3 regions of the Vagococcus sp. JNUCC 83 genome follow, and region 2 is predicted to be linked to each of the others. Evidence: predicted binding sites of a transcription regulator. Region 2 holds the regulator's gene; each other region holds the start of a gene.
The links. Region 2 encodes CtsR, which represses protease genes until heat stress. Its sites were predicted from a motif close to TTGGTCAAAAAAGGTCAAANA; they were not measured.

Region 1 (6,632 bases), 780 kb from region 2:
TATTTTTATAGGGCTGATGCAAAATACTTAACTATTTCGTCCAACCCTTACACGCTTATAATAACAAGTCTTGATAAATAATACAAGTCTGACACTCAACTTTTTTATATTAATCATCAAATCTCTTTCGTTTCGATGAAGATTGAATCCCCAATTCTTCTCGGTACTTGGCAACAGTCCGCCGAGAGATATCGATTCCTTGTTCATGTAGATAATTTACAATTTTTTGATCTGACAAAGGTTTGGCTTTATTTTCACTATTAATTAACTCTTTTATTGTTTCTTTTATCCTGCTAGTTGCCACAAAACTTTCCGAATTTTTTTGTTCTAACCCTGTCGTAAAGAAACTACGCAATTCAAACACACCAAAATCTGTTGTCAGATATTTACCATTAACTGCTCGGCTTATAGTTGATTCATGTAACGATAGTTCAGTGGCTAAATCTTTCAGCTTCATCGGTTTAAGAGGATGCGTACTTTCAAAGAAAAAATCAGATTGCTTTTTAACAATCTCTTCCCCAACTCTGAGTATTGTATCGCCACGTTGCTCTAAAGATTTCTTTATCCATTCAAATTCTGATTTTTTTTCCTTTAAATACGTTTCTACTTCTTTTCCACCTTCTCGTGACATTTTTTCAAAATAACTTGATTGAAAACTGACTTTAGGTTTTCCTACTTTAGTAGATGAAACAGAAATATTCTTATTTTTTTTATCTACTTTAACCACCAAATCAGGATATATCAGGCTATTTTCATACGATTGACATATTGTTCCAGGATTTGGATCTAATTTTTTAATATAGTCAAATATTTCTTGTATATCTGATAAACTAATCCCTAATTTTTTTTCAATTCTTTGCCATTTACGGTTTGCTAACTCGTCAAAGTATTCTTCAAGGACTAGATAAGCTTGGTTAGGTGCTTCATCATCTCTCTCGGTTTGAAGCATTAAACATTCTTGCAGTCTCCTAGCCCCAACTCCAGCTGGTTCTAACATCTGTATTAACGTGAGTGCATCTAATACTTCAATATACGAGGCTTGCGTTATTTTTGTTGCTTCTTCTATAGATAATGTTAAATAACCATTTGTATCGATAAACTCTACTAAAAACAAACTTAGCTTCCTTAATGGTGTATCTCGATAATTTAAATGGATTTGTTCAATAAGATAATGAAATAATGATTGAGTACTTTCTGGAATTTGATTCATCCAATCCATTTTGCCATCATCTTGTCCATTAGTAGAATAACTTGATTCTAATATTGGAAAATCCATTTCGGTAACGGTTACATCAATTAGTGGATTTTCCAGCGTTTTTTCGTTTAAAAAAGTTAGGAGTTCTTCTGTACCAAATTGCAGCATCTTTATTGATTGTTGAAGTTGTTGTGTCATTGCAAGCTTTTGAGTTTGGATCTGGCTTTGACCTTGTCGAAGATTTTGCGTAAACTTCATTATCTTTTCCTCCAATTCATCTTGCTATTTAAGTTTTTTTTGGTAAACTAGTACAAGTAGATGCGCCCTTAGTGTAGTGGATATCACGCAAGATTCCGGTTCTTGAGACGGGGGTTCGATTCCCTTAGGGCGTGTTGCTTTTGTTTTATGAAAGTATATCATATTTTAGCACACTATTTTTGAGGACAGATGTCCTTTTTATTTACTTTTAATTTTTTTGACCTTTGTTGACCTTTTTTGCGCTAAATTCTAGGTAGATTAAAAAGAGTGTGTTAAAATAATACAAGTAGCGTTACTTATAGGAGGAATTTATATGAATTTAATACCAACAGTTATTGAACAATCTGCTAGAGGTGAACGTGCTTATGACATTTATTCTCGTTTACTAAAAGATCGTATTATTATGTTAAGCGGTCCTATTGATGATAACGTCGCAAACAGTGTCATTGCACAGTTATTATTTTTAGATGCACAAGATCCAGAAAAAGACATCTATCTTTATATTAACTCACCAGGTGGAAGTGTTTCAGCAGGTCTTGCAATCTATGACACAATGAATTTTGTTAAATCAGATATTCAAACAATCGTACTTGGAATGGCTGCTTCAATGGGAAGTTTCCTATTATCTTCTGGAACTAAAGGGAAACGTTTTGCTTTACCAAATGCGGAGATCATGATTCATCAACCTTTAGGAGGAGCACAAGGACAAGCAACTGAAATTGAAATTGCTGCTCGTCACATTCTTAATACCAGAGAACGCCTAAATAAAATTCTAGCTGAAAACACTGGACAACCAATCGAAGTAATCGAAAAAGATACTGATAGAGATAACTTTATGTCAGCAGAAGATGCTAAAGAATATGGCTTAATTGACGAAGTTATGGTAAATAGTGCAGCACTTAAATAAGGAGATATTTTATGAGTACTAGTCAAATAGATACATCAAAGGTAAATAGCTCTGTTGGCATTAAAATCGGCAATGAACAAGCACAAAATGTCTTAATCGAATTTGTGAACCTACGTTGTCCATACTGTAAACAATGGTGGGAAGAAAAATTAGACTTAATCTCGCATGAAGTATCTATTGATAATCTTCATTACGTGATTAAATTATTTAACAAAACATCACCTAGCTTAATGTTAGGGAACGTTATGCATCAGTATGTCCCTACAGATGATTCTGCCATAGAGATAATCACTAAAATTTACGCCACACAAAGTGAGTGGGGCAACTTAGATTCTGTTAAAGAAGTTGAGACATTTGCCGAATCAACGTTAGGCTTAAAAAAACAAGACAACACGACTATGTTGCAAAATATTGTTAAAGAAACAATAGATGCTAACATTCGTTTTGTTCCAACTTTAATTGTAGATGATATCGATTTTGATCAAAAAATATCAAATGATGACTTTATCTCTTTATTTAAACATTAAAAAAACGAGGCTGACCCAAAAGTAAGTTTTTAAATGAAAATCACTAAACTAACAAAACAGAAATCCCATGAAGTCAGTGTTTTAATAAACTGATTTCATGGGATTTTTCTATTTTAAGACTTTTGGGTCAGCCTCGTTTTTTTATACTATCACTGTTAAAGTTGCTGCAACTAGAATTAAAACAAGTCCTAAAATAGTTATTTTCATTTCTTTCGATGTTTTCTTTTGTCCTAAAACCCATATACCAGTTAACGTTGCTAAAACAACAGAAGTTTGGGATAAAATAAACCCTGTTGCAAGACCATTCATATTAGGTTGAGCTGATATCAAATAAGTAAGAGCAGCAAAAGCAAAGAAAAAGCCTGAAATTATTTGTTTATATGATACAACTTGTGTTAAAGCATTCTCTTTTTCTTTCACAGCTATTATCAAACTATAAACAACCGCTACTAAAACCATACCAATAGCTTGAGGTAGAAAAGCACTTAAACCAGTTAGACTTGTTTCTTGTGGTGCAGCAGAATACAACCAATACCCTATTTCACCAATCGCTAAAATTATTACAGCTTTTTTAATATTATTTGTTTCCGTTGTATCTTTTTTCTCTGACCAAACCGTTAATCTGGCACCAATAATAATCAATACAAGTGCTAAAACGCCAACCAACTTATCTATCATTGTCGGCCAATTGCCTAGATGAACCACTCCCCATAAAGAAGCCACTATCAATTGAAATGCAGTTGTAATGGGCATAGCTCTTGATGAACCCACTAGCTCAAACGATTTAAATGTCAATATTTGAGCACTTGCCCAACCGATGCCAGATAAAATACCAAGAACCAAATCCATGCTTGTTGGTAATGTTACATCATTGACAAAAAATAATATAATCGCAAAAATCAGTGTACCTAGTGTAGAACCTACTATCTGATTGACTGGCTTTCCGCCAATTTTTGAAGCAATCGTTGGGTATAAACCCCAACCTAGTAATGGTCCTAACCCTATCAATAATGCTGTCATTTTTAAAAAATCCCCCTGGTAAATGTTTTAATTAAAATGTTACGCCACTTTCCAATAATATATTTGCGTAAGGTGTCATTTCACCTGTACGAATAAATGCATGTGTTTCAGACAATTTTCCCTTCATATCATTATGAGGTATGAATTCAATAGGTACATCTTTGAATCTTTCTTCAATGCTTAATAAAACAGTTGGATTAGCTGTCTTAATTTCTTCAGCTAGGAAAATTTTCTGTACCTCAAGTTCTTCTAAAACATTATCTAACACATCTAAAAAACTCGGAACGCCATTTGTTACTGCTAGATCAATTTTTTTAGTATCACGTGGCACTGGCATACCAGCATCTCCAATACTTAACAAGTCAAAATGACCCATATTAGCAATAACTTTTGATATTTCGCTATTAATAACAGCTGATTTTTTCATTAGTTAATCTCCTTTATTTCATTTTCAAATGGTATGGAAGGTTGTGCCCCGTATCTTTGAACAGTAAGCGATGAGGCCTTATTTCCATAATCAATCGCTTCAGCAATATTAGAAAAATCAGTTTCTAACCGACTAGCTAAAGCTCCAATAAATGTATCTCCAGCAGCAGTCGTATCAACTGCTTTAACTTTATATGCTGGGACAAATCCACAATGGTTATTATAATCAAAATATGCACCACGACGACCTAATGTGATAATCACTACCTCAATGCCTAAATCGTGTAATTTTTTTGCGGCAAGTTTTATTGATGTATCATCAGTTAGAGTAACCCCCGTAATTAGTTCAGTTTCTGTCTCGTTTGGAATGATTATATCTGTCAATGCTAATAGTTCTTTTGATATATCTTTCACAGCTGGTGCAGGATTTAAGATAGTCTTTACGTTTGATTTCTTGGCTAATTTAAAAGATTCGACTGTTCCAGTGATAGCACTTTCAAACTGTGAAATTAAAAAGTCACTCGATGAAATAGTGGATTCATATTCATTGGCCATGGCACCATCAATCTTGTTATTGGCTCCAGCATAAATCATGATACTATTTTCACCTGATTCATCGACCGTAATAAACGCTTGACCTGTTGATTCATTATCAATGGTTGTAATTCCAGAAACATCTATTTCTTCACCTTCAAGTAATTCTAACATCACTTTTCCGGCAGCATCGTTTCCTACAGCACCAATAAAAGATGTTTGCGCTCCTGAACGCTTGCTAGCTACAGCTTGATTAGCACCTTTTCCACCACCAGCAGTAAAATGTTCCATTGCATGAATTGTTTCTCCTGGCTTAGCCATTTCTTTAACTCGTAAAGTTGTATCAAGGTTAATACTCCCTATAATCGTTACATGATTCATCACACAGTTCCCCCTATTCATTTTTAATTAAAACGTTTTAGTAAAACGTTTTAATTTATCTTTCGAAAAAAATATAGCACACTTTGAAATAGTTTTCAAGGGTGTGCTACAGAAAAACGTTCTACTAATGAGACTGGTAATATAATTTCTGAAGATTCTTCATTAGGGGACTCTATCCGACTTATAAGAGTATTTGCTGTCTGTTGTCCTAGCTCAAAAATAGGTTGAGAGATTGTTGTTAATCCTGGTGAGACATATTCACTCATTTCGATATTATCATACCCCACTACACTATAGTCTCTTGGGACTTGTTTACCAGCATCGGTTAATCCAGTATAAACACCAAATGCAATTTCATCATTAGCAGCAAAAATAGCTGTTACGTTAGTCTTTAATAGTTGTTTAACTTGATTTTTACCACTTATTTTTGACAACTCTGTTGGGAAAAACTGAACGTCTCCTTCAAAGTTTTCTAAAAATCCTTGATATCTTTTTAAAATATTTGGGCTAGTTTTTTCAGGAAATAAAGCTGCTACAGATGTATGTTGGTATCTATTTAATAATTCAGCAACCAACATTCCTCCTTGGTAATCGTCCGTCCTAACAGAATCAATGGTTTTGGTCGTAACTTGTCGATCTAATTCGATTAATGGAATCTTTTGAAATAGCTCTTGATTTGATAATTCATTTAAAGAAATACCAGAACTGGCTAAAATCAATCCATCGACTCCTCGATGATTGAGCGCTTCGATAGCTTTTTTTCCTTTATCTAAATTCATATCTACGTTGCATAATATAGTCATAAAACCTGCACTAAATAATACATCTTCTATTCCTTTTACTAACGTTGCAAAAAATGGATTCGTTATATCTGGTACGATAATACCTATTGTTTGACTCTTTTTCATCACCATTCGGCGCGCAAAATAATCCGGTTCATATCCTAATGCATCCCGTGCAGTCATAACTTTTTTTACTGTATCTGGATGAAATTGTCTATTTTTTCCATTTAATATTTGAGAGACTGTCGTAATAGATACTCCCGAATATTTTGCGACATCTTTTATTGTTACTTTCTTATTCATCATATTTTTTTCCTTTACGTTATGCATTTCTATCAAAATGTGATACCCTGTATAGTATAATATAATAAGGAGATTAATTATGGGATGTCATTGTAAAAAAACATTGCCCTCAAAATTATTAATTGGCTTATCACTTATCATTATGACACTGTTTAACGACACGTCATATAGTCAATTAGCATTTAAAATAGGTGGAATTCTACAAGTAATAGGTATTCTTTGGTTTATGACGATTTATTTTTTTAATAAGAAAAATACTTGTCAAATAAAACAGATAACTAAGCGTTAATCACAAATTG
Region 2 (6,632 bases):
TACTTCTTTCTGCAGAGCTCGACGAATAGGACGAGCTCCGTATTCTGGGTCAAACCCTTCACTACTAATCACATCAATAGCAGCTGGAGTTAATTTTAAAGTAATATCTTGTTCTTTTAATCTTTCAATAACATCTTTAGACATTATTTTAACAATTTCATGTAATTGTTCTTTATTTAGTGAGTGGAACACAACAACTTCATCGACACGATTTAAGAACTCTGGTCTAAATGATTTTTTCAGCTCTTCTAAAATACGGGATTTCATTGCTTTATAATCTTTTGTTCCATCTGTTACACCAAACCCTACTGTCTTTTCATCGCGTAAAGCTGTCGCACCGATGTTTGATGTCATAATAATAATCGTATTCTTAAAGTCCACTTTACGTCCTTTAGCATCCGTTAAATGCCCATCATCAAGTACTTGTAACAGCACATTAAACACATCTGGATGTGCCTTTTCGACTTCATCAAGTAGTACAACTGAATATGGTTTCTGACGAATACGCTCAGTTAATTGTCCACCCTCATCATATCCAACATATCCAGGAGGTGACCCAACTAATCTACTAGTACTATGTTTTTCCATGAACTCTGACATATCTACTCGAATTAATGCATCTTCTGAGCCAAACATCACTTGCGCAATAGTTTTTGCTAATTCTGTTTTCCCTACTCCTGTTGGTCCTAAAAACATAAATGAACCAATTGGTCGATTAGGACTTTTCAATCCACTTCTTGCTCGTCTGATTGCTCGAGACACAGAATCAACAGCCTCTTCTTGACCAACCACACGTTTGTGCAACACTTTTTCTAACTCAAGCAATCGTTCACTTTCTTTTTTCTCAAGCTGAGTTAAAGGAATACCTGTCCACTGAGAAATAACTGATTCAATATCTTTCTCAGTAACACTCTGTTGGTATCTTGTTGCTTCTTTTTCTTGTTGCTCAACTAATTTCGCTAATTTTTTCAGTGCCTTTTTTTCAACTTCTCTAATTTCCACGACTTCAGAAAAGTTTTGCGTTAAAATGGCTGCTTCTTTTTCTTTGTATATATCAGCTAATACTTGTTGCTGCTTAACAATAGGAGAAGGTCTTTCATCTTTATTTAATCTTACTCTTGCTGCTGCCTCGTCAATTAAGTCAATAGCTTTATCAGGTAATTGTCGGTCATTTATATATCGAATAGATAATTTTACAGCTGCTTGAACAGCCTCATCATTAATAGCTACTTGATGATGTTCTTCATATTTATTTTTTAATCCAGACAAGATTGCAACTGTCTCTTCTTCTGTTGGCTCATCTACCATAATTTTAGCAAAACGACGTTCTAATGCAGAATCTTTTTCTATATATTTTTGATACTCATCAAGTGTCGTCGCGCCGATTGTTTGTAACTCTCCACGAGCTAGTGCTGGTTTTAAGATATTAGACGCATCAATCGCACCCTCAGCGCCACCAGCGCCTATTAGAGTATGCAACTCATCAATAAATAAGATAACTTCACCATCATGATAAATTTCATCAACCAATTTTTTCATTCGGTCTTCAAATTCACCACGGTATTTTGTTCCAGCTACCACAGCTCCCATATCAAGCATCATTACTCGTTTGTTTCTCATGTCTTTTGGTACTTTAGCTTCGACTATTCTTTGAGCTAGACCTTCAGCTATAGCTGTTTTCCCTACACCAGGCTCCCCTACAAGAACAGGATTATTCTTAGTTCGTCTACTTAATACTTGTATAAGGCGATCAACCTCTACGTCTCTGCCAACTAATGGGTCTAAACGACTTTCTCGAGCACTTTGAGTTAAATCCCTTGCTAAAGAATCCAGTGTCGGCGTTCCGTCATTTCGAGGAGATTTACCTACCTTTTTAGACTTCCCATTTTTACTATTTTCAGTTATTCCGATACGTTTTAAAATATCTTTACGTAATTTAGGTAACTCAACCCCTAAATTTTGTAAAATCCTTGCAGATAAAAGCGTATCCTCTCTAATCAAAGCCAACAAAATATGCTCTGTTCCAATGCTTGGTGCTCCTAAACGCTTACTCTCATCACCAGCAAACGCTAGTACATCTTTTGCTCTAGGTGAATATGGCAGTAATTCTGTTGATTTTGCTTTGTACTTACCATACTGAACGACTTGTTCTACTTCTTCAAATAAATCGTCCTCCCCTATATTAAGCTGACGAATTGATTTCCCACCAATTCCTCTTGGCTCTTTTAATAATCCAATTAATATATCTTCAGTTCCTACAACATCATGTCTAAAATATTTTGCACTCTCTTGTGCTAAATTTAGTACATCATTTGACCGTTTAGTAAATAATTCGCTCATATATCTCGCTCCTCTTCTTCATAAGTTAAGCGTTCTAACACGTCAATCATCATATTTGCTCGTAATAATTTTTCTTCAGGAGAACGACTAATACCTGTTAATTTAAAAGTAGCATGCAATAAATGTTTTTCTCTAAATGTAATAATATCATTATCTTGTAATTCATTTAAAATAGCAAATGCTTCACTTTCAGTTAAACCATTACTTATCATATTTGGTATTTCTTCACATAATTTCGTGGTGTATTGTATTAATTTAACTTTAACAATTCGAATATACCCACCACCACCACGTTTACTCTCAACCCTATAACCTTTAGGAACCGTAAATCTAGTATTTATGACATAATTAATTTGTGATGGGACACAATTAAATTGTTCCGCTATTTCTGCGCGTTTAATTTCAATAATATCTTCTTCTTTTAGTAATTCTTTTAAATAGTCTTCAATTATATCAGACATATTTTTATTACCCATACTATCACCACCTCTTACGTTTAAAGACAAATTGACTTATATTGACCTTTATTATACAAAATAATTTATTATATTCATACTATTTAGATTGAATTTATGTAAAACAACACGTTTTAAACATCTTAAACATCTCTATACAAAAAAACATCATCGTAATTAACGATGATGTTTAAACAGTCAGCTACTATACCGGCGGCCGGGGTCGAACCGGCACGCCCGTGAGGGCACTGGATTTTGAGTCCAGCGCGTCTGCCAATTCCGCCACGCCGGCAAAACAAGAGGCGGTAACCGGATTTGAACCGATGATAAAGGTTTTGCAGACCTCTGCCTTACCACTTGGCTATACCGCCTTTAAATAAACTGGGCTAGCTGGATTCGAACCAACGAGTGACGGAGTCAAAGTCCGTTGCCTTACCGCTTGGCTATAGCCCATTAACAAAAAAGGCGACTGATGGGAATCGAACCCACGAATGCCGGAGCCACAATCCGGTGCGTTAACCACTTCGCCACAGTCGCCATATTAAAACAGGGGTAGTAGGACTCGAACCCACGCTGACGGTTTTGGAGACCGTAGTTCTACCACTAAACTATACCCCTTTAAATATGGAGGGGGGCAGATTCGAACTGCCGAACCCGAAGGAGCGGATTTACAGTCCGCCGCGTTTAGCCACTTCGCTACCCCTCCAAATGGCGCAAGACAGAATCGAACTGCCGACACACGGAGCTTCAATCCGTTGCTCTACCAACTGAGCTACTGCGCCAATAACGGTCCCGACGGGAATCGAACCCGCGATCTCCTGCGTGACAGGCAGGCATGTTAACCCCTACACCACGGAACCTTTTATTGTAGATATTATATTTTATGACCCGTACGGGACTCGAACCCGTGTTACCGCCGTGAAAGGGCGGTGTCTTAACCGCTTGACCAACGGGCCAATTAATTATCTTTTTCTTTTAAAACGGAGAGTAAGGGATTCGAACCCTTGAGACAGTTATTACCGCCTACATGATTTCCAATCATGCTCCTTCGGCCAACTCGGACAACTCTCCTGAGTTTTAACCTTATATAAAAAGAACTCCGGCAGTAGGACTCGAACCTACGACATCATGATTAACAGTCATGCGCTACTACCAACTGAGCTATGCCGGATAAAAATAAAAGCACGGCAACGTCCTACTCTCACAAAGGGAAACCCTTCACTACCCTCGGCGCTAAGAAGCTTAACTTCTGTGTTCGGCATGGTTACAGGTGTATCCTTCTTGCCATCGCCACCGCACTTTTTATTTCTGTTGAGTGTTTATTCACTCAAAACTGGATGTTTTGTTAGTATCAATATATTCTTCCACCGCTATCTTGGTTAAGTCCTCGACCGATTAGTACTAGTCCGCTCCATACATCACTGTACTTCCACTCCTAGCCTATCTACCTGATCATCTTTCAGGGGTCTTACTTCCTTAAAGGAATGGGAAATCTCATCTTGAGGGGGGCTTCACGCTTAGATGCTTTCAGCGTTTATCCCGTCCATACATAGCTACCCAGCAATGCCCTTGGCAGAACAACTGGTACACCAGAGGTATGTCCATCCCGGTCCTCTCGTACTAAGGACAGCTCCTCTCAAATTTCCAACGCCCGCGACGGATAGGGACCGAACTGTCTCACGACGTTCTGAACCCAGCTCGCGTGCCGCTTTAATGGGCGAACAGCCCAACCCTTGGGACCGACTACAGCCCCAGGATGCGACGAGCCGACATCGAGGTGCCAAACCTCCCCGTCGATGTGAACTCTTGGGGGAGATAAGCCTGTTATCCCCAGGGTAGCTTTTATCCGTTGAGCGATGGCCCTTCCATGCGGAACCACCGGATCACTAAGCCCGACTTTCGTCCCTGCTCGAGTTGTAGCTCTCGCAGTCAAGCTCCCTTCTGCCTTTGCACTCTACGAATGATTTCCAACCATTCTGAGGGAACCTTTGGGCGCCTCCGTTACCTTTTGGGAGGCGACCGCCCCAGTCAAACTGTCCATCTGACACTGTCTCCCACCACGATAAGTGGTGCGGGTTAGAATGGTCATAACACAAGGGTAGTATCCCACCAGCGCCTCCATCGAAACTAGCGTTCCGACTTCTACGGCTCCTACCTATCCTGTACATATGTCACAAACATTCAATATCAAACTACAGTAAAGCTCCATGGGGTCTTTCCGTCCTGTCGCGGGTAACCTGCATCTTCACAGGTACTAAAATTTCACCGAGTCTCTCGTTGAGACAGTGCCCAAATCGTTACGCCTTTCGTGCGGGTCGGAACTTACCCGACAAGGAATTTCGCTACCTTAGGACCGTTATAGTTACGGCCGCCGTTTACTGGGGCTTCAATTTTGAGCTTCGCTATTGCTAACCCATCCTCTTAACCTTCCAGCACCGGGCAGGCGTCAGCCCCTATACGTCATCTTTCGATTTTGCAGAGACCTGTGTTTTTGATAAACAGTCGCTTGGGCCTATTCACTGCGGCTGAACTTGCGTTCAGCACCCCTTCTCCCGAAGTTACGGGGTCATTTTGCCGAGTTCCTTAACGAGAGTTCTCTCGCTCACCTTAGGATTCTCTCCTCGACTACCTGTGTCGGTTTGCGGTACGGGTCATTTGTTTCTAACTAGAAGCTTTTCTTGACAGTGTGACATTGAGACTTCGGTACTTTATTTCCCTACTCATCACAACTCGTCCTTAAAGATAAAAGCATTTAACTCTTATCAAGACTTGTTGCTTGAACGTGCACTTCCAGTCGCACGATCCCATAGCCTCCTGTGTCCCTCCATTGTTCAAACAAAACAAACGAGTACAGGAATCTCAACCTGTTGTCCATCGCCTACGCCTATCGGCCTCAGCTTAGGTCCCGACTAACCCTGGGAGGACGAGCCTTCCCCAGGAAACCTTAGTCATTCGGTGGACAGGATTCTCACCTGTCTTTCGCTACTCATACCGGCATTCTCACTTCTAAGCGCTCCACCAGTCCTTACGATCCAGCTTCAACGCCCTTAGAACGCTCTCCTACCATAGAACCAAAGGTTCTATCCACAGCTTCGGTAACATGTTTAGCCCCGGTACATTTTCGGCGCAAGGGCACTCGACTAGTGAGCTATTACGCACTCTTTAAATGGTGGCTGCTTCTGAGCCAACATCCTAGTTGTTTGTGCACCCTCACATCCTTTTCCACTTAACATGTATTTTGGGACCTTAGCTGGTGGTCTGGGCTGTTTCCCTTTCGACAATGGATCTTATCACTCACTGTCTGACTCCCGGATATAAATGAATGGCATTCGGAGTTTATCTGAATTCGGTAACCCAAGACGGGCCCCTAGTCCAAACAGTGCTCTACCTCCATCATTCTCAAATCCGAGGCTAGCCCTAAAGCTATTTCGGAGAGAACCAGCTATCTCCAAGTTCGTTTGGAATTTCTCCGCTACCCACACCTCATCCCCGCACTTTTCAACGTACGTGGGTTCGGTCCTCCAGTGCGTTTTACCACACCTTCAACCTGGACATGGGTAGGTCACATGGTTTCGGGTCTACGACAACATACTCATTCGCCCTATTCAGACTCGCTTTCGCTACGGCTCCGCTTCTTCAGCTTAACCTCGCATGCTATCGTAACTCGCCGGTTCATTCTGCAAAAGGCACGCTATCACCCATTAACGGGCTCTAACTTCTTGTAAGCACACGGTTTCAGGTTCTATTTCACTCCCCTTCCGGGGTGCTTTTCACCTTTCCCTCACGGTACTGGTTCACTATCGGTCACTAGAGAGTATTTAGCCTTGGGAGATGGTC
Region 3 (6,632 bases), 590 kb from region 2:
TAAAACAGTGTTTAATTCTAAATCTTTGATGTCTCGAGTTTTGTTGACTAAAACAACATCAATGTGTGTATCAGCTGTACTGTGAATCACTAACGTTTTTCCTAATGAATAGACACTAACAAATCGGGCATCTGTGTTTTCTAATTGTTTTGAAACTAAAGTTGCATAACTATTCGTAACGTCAATTAATTTCATTATTCTCACCTCATTTTAGTTGTACCGTTCTTTATAAATCAATTATACCACAATGATGAAAAATTAAGGAGAAAAGCTTCCTATTAATATAGGAAAGATTTTCTCCTTAAAAATACTACACTAATTAACTTGTTCTGTTATTGTAATTCTATCATCAACTAGATTAGCAGATAAATGTTTTGCCTCTGGATTATCCAAATAGCAATCAGCAATACCATCTTCAATATACTCTTGTATAGTACGTCTTAAAGGTCTTGCACCCATACTTGCATCATAACCTAATTCAACCAATTTTTCTTTTGTTTCTTCAGTTGTATCAATATGGATACCCTCATCTTGTAATTTTAAGTTAATATCATCAAGCATAAGAGAGACAATAGACAATAAGTTTTCTTTACTTAATGGTTTAAACTCTACTACTCCATCAAATCGGTTTAAAAATTCTGGTTTAAAGTAATGAGAGAGTTGTCCTAAAACAGATTGAGTTGTTCCATCTTTAATGGCACCAAACCCAACACTAGCTTCGACATTTTGCGTTCCGGCATTACTGGTCATAATAATCAGTGTATCCTTAAAGCTTACTGTTCGACCTTGAGCATCAGTTAAACGGCCATCTTCAAGTATTTGCAAGAATAGATGCAGCACATCTGGATGAGCTTTTTCAACTTCATCTAAAAGGATTAAACTATATGGATTTCGTCTCACCCTTTCAGTTAATTGACCAGCTTCGTTGTATCCAACATAACCAGGTGGTGATCCAATCAATTTTGACACGCTATGTTTTTCCATGTACTCACTCATATCAAAGCGAATCATGTTTGATTCATGTCCAAATAATTCTTTTGCTAATTGTTTAGCAAGTTCAGTCTTACCAACACCAGTTGGACCAACAAAAAGAAATGATCCAATAGGGCGACTTTTATTTCCTAATCCAATACGATTTCGTCTAATAGCACGCGATACTTTATCAATGGCTTCGTCTTGGCCAATGACGTGTTTTTTCAACTCACTCGCTAAATGTTTCATTTGTTGTTGTTCAGTTTCTTTTAATTTGCCGACTGGAATACCTGTCATCGTTTCTACCGTTTGTTCCATATCTTCAACTGTGACAATAGGCATACTGTCTTCAGAAACTTGATGAACTTTTAAATCTTCTAACTTTTTGATTTGATCTCTGTAATAAGCAGCTTTTTCAAAATCTTCTTCTTCAGAAGCAATTTGTTTATTAGCTTCTGCTCTAGCAATACGAGAATCTAATACTTTTGGATCAATTGATGGAATGGTTAAATTCTTTTTAGATCCTGTTTCATCAAGTAAGTCAATTGCTTTATCAGGTAAATGCCGATCTTGGATAAAGCGACTCGATAGATGAACAGCCCCTTCAATCGCATCTTCTGTGTATTTAACATGATGATAGTTTTCATATTTTTCTTGGATACCTTTTAAAATATGAATGGTTTCTTCAACAGTTGGTTCATCCACTTTAACTGGTTGCAAACGTCTTTCAAGTGCTGCATCTTTTTCAATAATGCGGTACTCATTAAAAGTGGTTGCACCAACTAATTGCAATTCACCTCGCGCTAACGCAGGTTTTAAAATATTTCCGGCATCCATTGATCCATCATTCACTGAACCGGCACCAACAATTTCATGGATTTCATCGATAAATAAAATGACATTCTTTTGTTCTTTTAACTCAGTGATTAACTGTTTCATACGTTCTTCAAACTGGCCTCTAACACCTGTTCCTTGTACAAGAGAAACCACATCAAGCCTGATAACCTCTTTGTTTTCTAATTTATGTGGGACATCTCCATTCACAATACTTAAAGCTAGTCCCTCGACAACGGCTGTTTTACCAACACCAGGTTCACCTATCAAAACAGGATTATTTTTTGTTCGACGATTTAAAATTTCAATTACACGTTTTATTTCCTTGTCACGACCAATAACTGGATCGATTTTTCCTTCACGTGCTAGTTGAGTTAAGTTTTCACCATATTCTAAAAGAATAGAAGAACCACTTTCTCCCTTTCCTGGTTGTGATTGTTGTTGTGATTGTTTTATTGATTGTGATTGTTTTATTGATTGTGATTGTTGTGCCAACTGCTTGAAAAATTCATTTAATTGACCAAAACCATAGGGATCTTGTGCGAATTTTTCTCTGTTCATTTTATCTTCTTGTGATTTTATCTCTCGGTAACATTGTTGACACAAATCTATTTGTTGTTTTTCTCCATTAAGAGTAGCATGTAGATGGATAGTCGCTTCATTTGTTTTACAGTTTTTACATATCATTAGGCATATCCTCCTTTAATCAAATGAGTTGTCTTTTTTGACCTTTTTTGACCTTAGTTTAATTATATAATGTAAAAATATTTTTTGCAAAAAATTTGTTTTATTAAAAGGTGAATATTACCGAAAATGGGTTGTAATAAAAAACGTTTTATTAACGTAAAGTTTGAAGTTATTATTTAGTGTACAAAATCATGAGTAGAACAAAATAGCTAGTAAAAAATTTTATATTATTTTCTGAAACGTAGCTGAAAAGTTTATAAAAGGATTTTAATATTCTATAGATACCATGGGAAAAAAGTTGTAACTAAGAGAAAAACATGGTATTCTTTATCATTGAAAGGGTTATTTTTTTAGGACAATTTTTGTTTAATTAAATAATCCATCATAAAAATTTTTCACATGACAAAGGAGAAGATAATTATGGAAAAAAAAGAATTTCACGTAGTAGCAGATACAGGTATCCACGCTAGACCAGCAACTTTATTGGTGCAAACAGCTAGCAAGTTCAGCTCAGATGTTAACTTAGAATACAAAGGTAAATCTGTAAACTTAAAATCAATTATGGGCGTTATGTCTTTAGGTGTTGGCCAAGGTGCTGATGTGACAATTACAGCTGAAGGTGCTGACGAAGCAGATGCTATCGCAGCTATCGAAGAAACAATGAAAAAAGAAGGGTTATCTGAATAATGACAAAACAATTGAAAGGTATTGCGGTTAGTGATGGTATTGCAGTTGCTAAAGCATATCTTTTAGTTGAGCCGGATTTATCATTTGAAAAACGTTCAGTTGAAAACGTTGAAGCCGAAGCAGCACGTCTTTCAGATGCTCTTAGTCAATCAACTAAAGATTTGCAAGCAATCAGAGACAAAGCGGTGAAAACTTTAGGTGAAGAAGAAGCACAAGTTTTTGATGCTCACTTAATGGTTTTATCTGACCCTGAATTAATTAGTGCAATTGAAGGAAATATCAAAGATAACAAAGTTAATGCTGAATCAGCGTTAAAAGAAGTAACAGATATGTTTATTGGTATGTTTGAGGCTATGGAAGATAACCCTTACATGCAAGAAAGAGCAGCTGATATTCGCGATGTTACAAAACGCGTGATGAGTCATTTGTTAGGTGTTAAATTACCTGATTTGACAATGATTGATGAAGAAGTTGTTATTGTCGCTGAAGATTTAACTCCAAGTGATACAGCTCAATTAGATCGTAACTTTGTTCGTGCATTTGTTACTAATATTGGTGGGCGTACATCTCACTCTGCTATTATGGCTCGTTCTCTTGAAATTCCAGCTGTTGTTGGCACAAAAGAGATTACAGAGTTTGTTAAAGAAGGGGATATGTTAGCTGTTGACGGTAGTGAAGGTGATGTTATTGTCAACCCAACTGATGATCAAGTAGCTAATTTTAAAGCAAAAGAAAAAGCATTCAACGAATTAAAAGCTGAATGGGATAAATTAAAAAATGCTAAAACAGTAACAGCTGATGGTAAACATCTGGAGTTGGCTGGAAATATTGGAACGCCTAAAGATTTAGAGGGTGTTTTAAGTCATGGTGGAGAAGCAGTAGGGTTATACCGTACTGAATTTTTATACATGGATTCGCCAGATTTTCCAACTGAAGACGAACAGTTTGAAGCATATAAAGCTGTTTTGGAAGGTATGGATGGTAAACCTGTTGTGGTTCGTACAATGGATATTGGTGGGGATAAAGAACTTCCTTACTTGAAATTCCCTGAAGAGATGAATCCATTCTTAGGTTACCGTGCTATCCGTATTTGTCTAGCTGAAGATCAAATGTTCCGTACACAATTACGTGCGTTATTACGTGCGTCTGTTTATGGAAACTTACGTATTATGTTCCCAATGATTGCTACGTTAGCAGAATTTAGAGAAGCAAAAGCTTTACTTGAAGAAGAAAAAGCTAAATTAATTGCTGAAGGTGTAGAAGTGTCAAATGATATTCAAGTTGGTATCATGATTGAAATTCCTGCAGCAGCAGTTATCGCTGATCGTTTTGCGAAAGAAGTAGATTTCTTTAGTATTGGAACAAATGATTTGATTCAATACACAATGGCAGCAGATCGTATGAATGAACGCGTTTCTTACTTATATCAACCATATAACCCTGCAATTTTACGTTTAATTAAAAACGTTATTGATTCAGCTCATGCTGAAGGTAAATGGGCTGGTATGTGTGGAGAAATGGCTGGAGATCAAACAGCTGTGCCACTATTAGTTGGATTAGGTTTAGACGAATTTTCTATGAGTGCAACAAGTATTTTACGTACTCGTAGCTTAATGAAACGTTTAGATTCTAAAAAAATGGCTGAATTAGCAGAAAAAGCAATTACAGAATGTGACACTGCTGATGAGGTTGTTGCCTTAGTAGAAGAATATACAAAATAATTAGTGTTATGAACTATAATTTACTGTATTTATACGGTAAATTATAGTTTTTTTTTATTATTACATGTTAAAATATAAAAAGGTGTATAAATTTCGTATTAAAAATGAGACTGTAGTATGATGTATTGTGACATTGTTTTACGTATTATAGTAGATATTAGGAGTGGATTTTTTGTTAAGGATAAATATGTTTTCATCAGCTGATAAAGTGAAAGGACAGGGAGTTGGTAGCGCCTATACTGAGTTAGTTAACATGCTCAATAAACATTTTTCAACTGAATTTGATATTTCAATTAATAAATTTAACCAATCAGATATTTCACATTATCATACAGTTGATCCACAATTCTTTTTGTCTACATTTCAAAAAAAGAAACGTGGAACAACGATTGGGTACGTTCATTTTTTACCAGAAACATTAGAGGGAAGCCTAACGTTGTTTTCTCCCTTCAAAAAAATATTTGATTGGTATTTGATACGATTTTATGGTCGAATGGATAAATTAGTCGTTGTGAATCCAACGTTTATTCCAAAACTTGTTGAAGCAGGATTAAAAGAAGAACGAATTACTTATATTCCTAATTTCGTTTCAAATGAAAAATTTTACGAAGTAACAACGGATAAAAAAAATGAATGGCGACGAAACTATCATATTCCTAAAGATCAATTAGTTATCCTTGGGACCGGTCAGATTCAACAGAGAAAGGGTATTGATGATTTTGTTCAATTGGCTATTGATAATCCAGATATCCAATTTATTTGGGCAGGAGGCTTTTCATTTGGTAAAATGACAGACGGGTATGATCGTTACAAAAAAATATACGATAATCCACCAAAGAATCTATTATTTACGGGGATTGTTGATAGAGAAGAAATTATGCGATTATATAACATTGCGGATGTTTTTTTATTGCCATCTTACAATGAACTATTTCCAATGAGCATTTTAGAAGCTTTTAATTGTGGTACTCCTGTCATGTTGAGAGATTTAGAGTTATATCATGCTATTATTGATGATCAGTATATGTCAACACAAAATGTAGATGATATGAATGAAATGATTGAAACGATAAGAAAAAATCCTCAAATATTAGAAGAATATCAACAAAAATCAAAAGAATCTGCTTTATATTATAGTGAAGATCATGTTGCAAAAATTTGGTATGAGTACTATAAAAAAAACGCTAAGGAGGAGAGCTAGGTGAAAATAGGTTTTTTTACAGATACATATTTTCCTCAAGTTAGTGGTGTATCAACTTCTATTCGGACACTAAAAGAAGAACTTGAGAAGTTAGGGCATGATGTTTATATTTTCACAACAACTGATCCTGATGCAAAAGAGGTTGAACCAAGGATTATTCGGATGCCAAGTATTCCGTTTATTTCATTTAAAGAACGACGTGTAGTCATACGAGGCATGCTGTATGCTTATCACATCGCAAAAGAAATTGATTTGGACATTGTTCACACTCATACAGAATTTGGTGTAGGTATTCTGGGGAAACAGACAGCAAAAGCACTAAATGTTCCTGTTGTGCATACCTATCACACTATGTATGAAGATTATTTACATTACATTGCAAAAGGTAAAGTATTAAGACCTGTACATGTTAAGCAATTATCAAAATTATATACTAATCATATGTCAGGTATTGTTTGCCCTAGTCAAAGAGTTGTTAATAAGCTAAAAGAATATGGTATCGATCGACCAATGTCAGTGATTCCTACAGG

Region 1: clpP (ATP-dependent Clp endopeptidase proteolytic subunit ClpP) is a predicted target of CtsR. The motif match lies at 1,668-1,688, and genes of this name have one in related genera.
Region 3: JNUCC83_RS01705 (ATP-dependent Clp protease ATP-binding subunit) is a predicted target of CtsR. The motif match lies at 2,528-2,548, and genes of this name have one in related genera.

What each region holds. Positions count from the first base shown of each region.
Region 1 is NZ_CM132204.1:547,123-553,754, reverse strand. It holds gene rpoN (RNA polymerase factor sigma-54) at 110-1,453, opposite strand; tRNA gene JNUCC83_RS02605 (tRNA-Arg) at 1,516-1,587, shown strand; gene clpP (ATP-dependent Clp endopeptidase proteolytic subunit ClpP) at 1,767-2,360, shown strand; gene JNUCC83_RS02595 (thioredoxin domain-containing protein) at 2,372-2,887, shown strand; gene rbsU (ribose/proton symporter RbsU) at 3,029-3,907, opposite strand; gene rbsD (D-ribose pyranase) at 3,939-4,334, opposite strand; gene rbsK (ribokinase) at 4,334-5,248, opposite strand; gene rbsR (ribose utilization transcriptional repressor RbsR) at 5,344-6,336, opposite strand; gene JNUCC83_RS02570 (hypothetical protein) at 6,413-6,622, shown strand.
Region 2 is NZ_CM132204.1:2,241,082-2,247,713, reverse strand. It holds gene JNUCC83_RS11065 (ATP-dependent Clp protease ATP-binding subunit) at 1-2,340, opposite strand, end outside; gene JNUCC83_RS11060 (CtsR family transcriptional regulator) at 2,337-2,816, opposite strand; tRNA gene JNUCC83_RS11055 (tRNA-Leu) at 3,004-3,087, opposite strand; tRNA gene JNUCC83_RS11050 (tRNA-Cys) at 3,096-3,166, opposite strand; tRNA gene JNUCC83_RS11045 (tRNA-Gln) at 3,177-3,248, opposite strand; tRNA gene JNUCC83_RS11040 (tRNA-His) at 3,260-3,332, opposite strand; tRNA gene JNUCC83_RS11035 (tRNA-Trp) at 3,343-3,413, opposite strand; tRNA gene JNUCC83_RS11030 (tRNA-Tyr) at 3,421-3,501, opposite strand; tRNA gene JNUCC83_RS11025 (tRNA-Phe) at 3,505-3,577, opposite strand; tRNA gene JNUCC83_RS11020 (tRNA-Asp) at 3,583-3,655, opposite strand; tRNA gene JNUCC83_RS11015 (tRNA-Glu) at 3,680-3,751, opposite strand; tRNA gene JNUCC83_RS11010 (tRNA-Ser) at 3,777-3,866, opposite strand; tRNA gene JNUCC83_RS11005 (tRNA-Asn) at 3,893-3,966, opposite strand; rRNA gene rrf (5S ribosomal RNA) at 3,978-4,093, opposite strand; rRNA gene JNUCC83_RS10995 (23S ribosomal RNA) at 4,171-6,632, opposite strand, start outside.
Region 3 is NZ_CM132204.1:358,588-365,219, forward strand. It holds gene JNUCC83_RS01700 (DUF1827 family protein) at 1-195, opposite strand, end outside; gene JNUCC83_RS01705 (ATP-dependent Clp protease ATP-binding subunit) at 316-2,493, opposite strand; gene JNUCC83_RS01710 (phosphocarrier protein HPr) at 2,914-3,180, shown strand; gene ptsP (phosphoenolpyruvate--protein phosphotransferase) at 3,180-4,901, shown strand; gene JNUCC83_RS01720 (glycosyltransferase family 4 protein) at 5,074-6,102, shown strand; gene JNUCC83_RS01725 (glycosyltransferase family 4 protein) at 6,103-6,632, shown strand, end outside.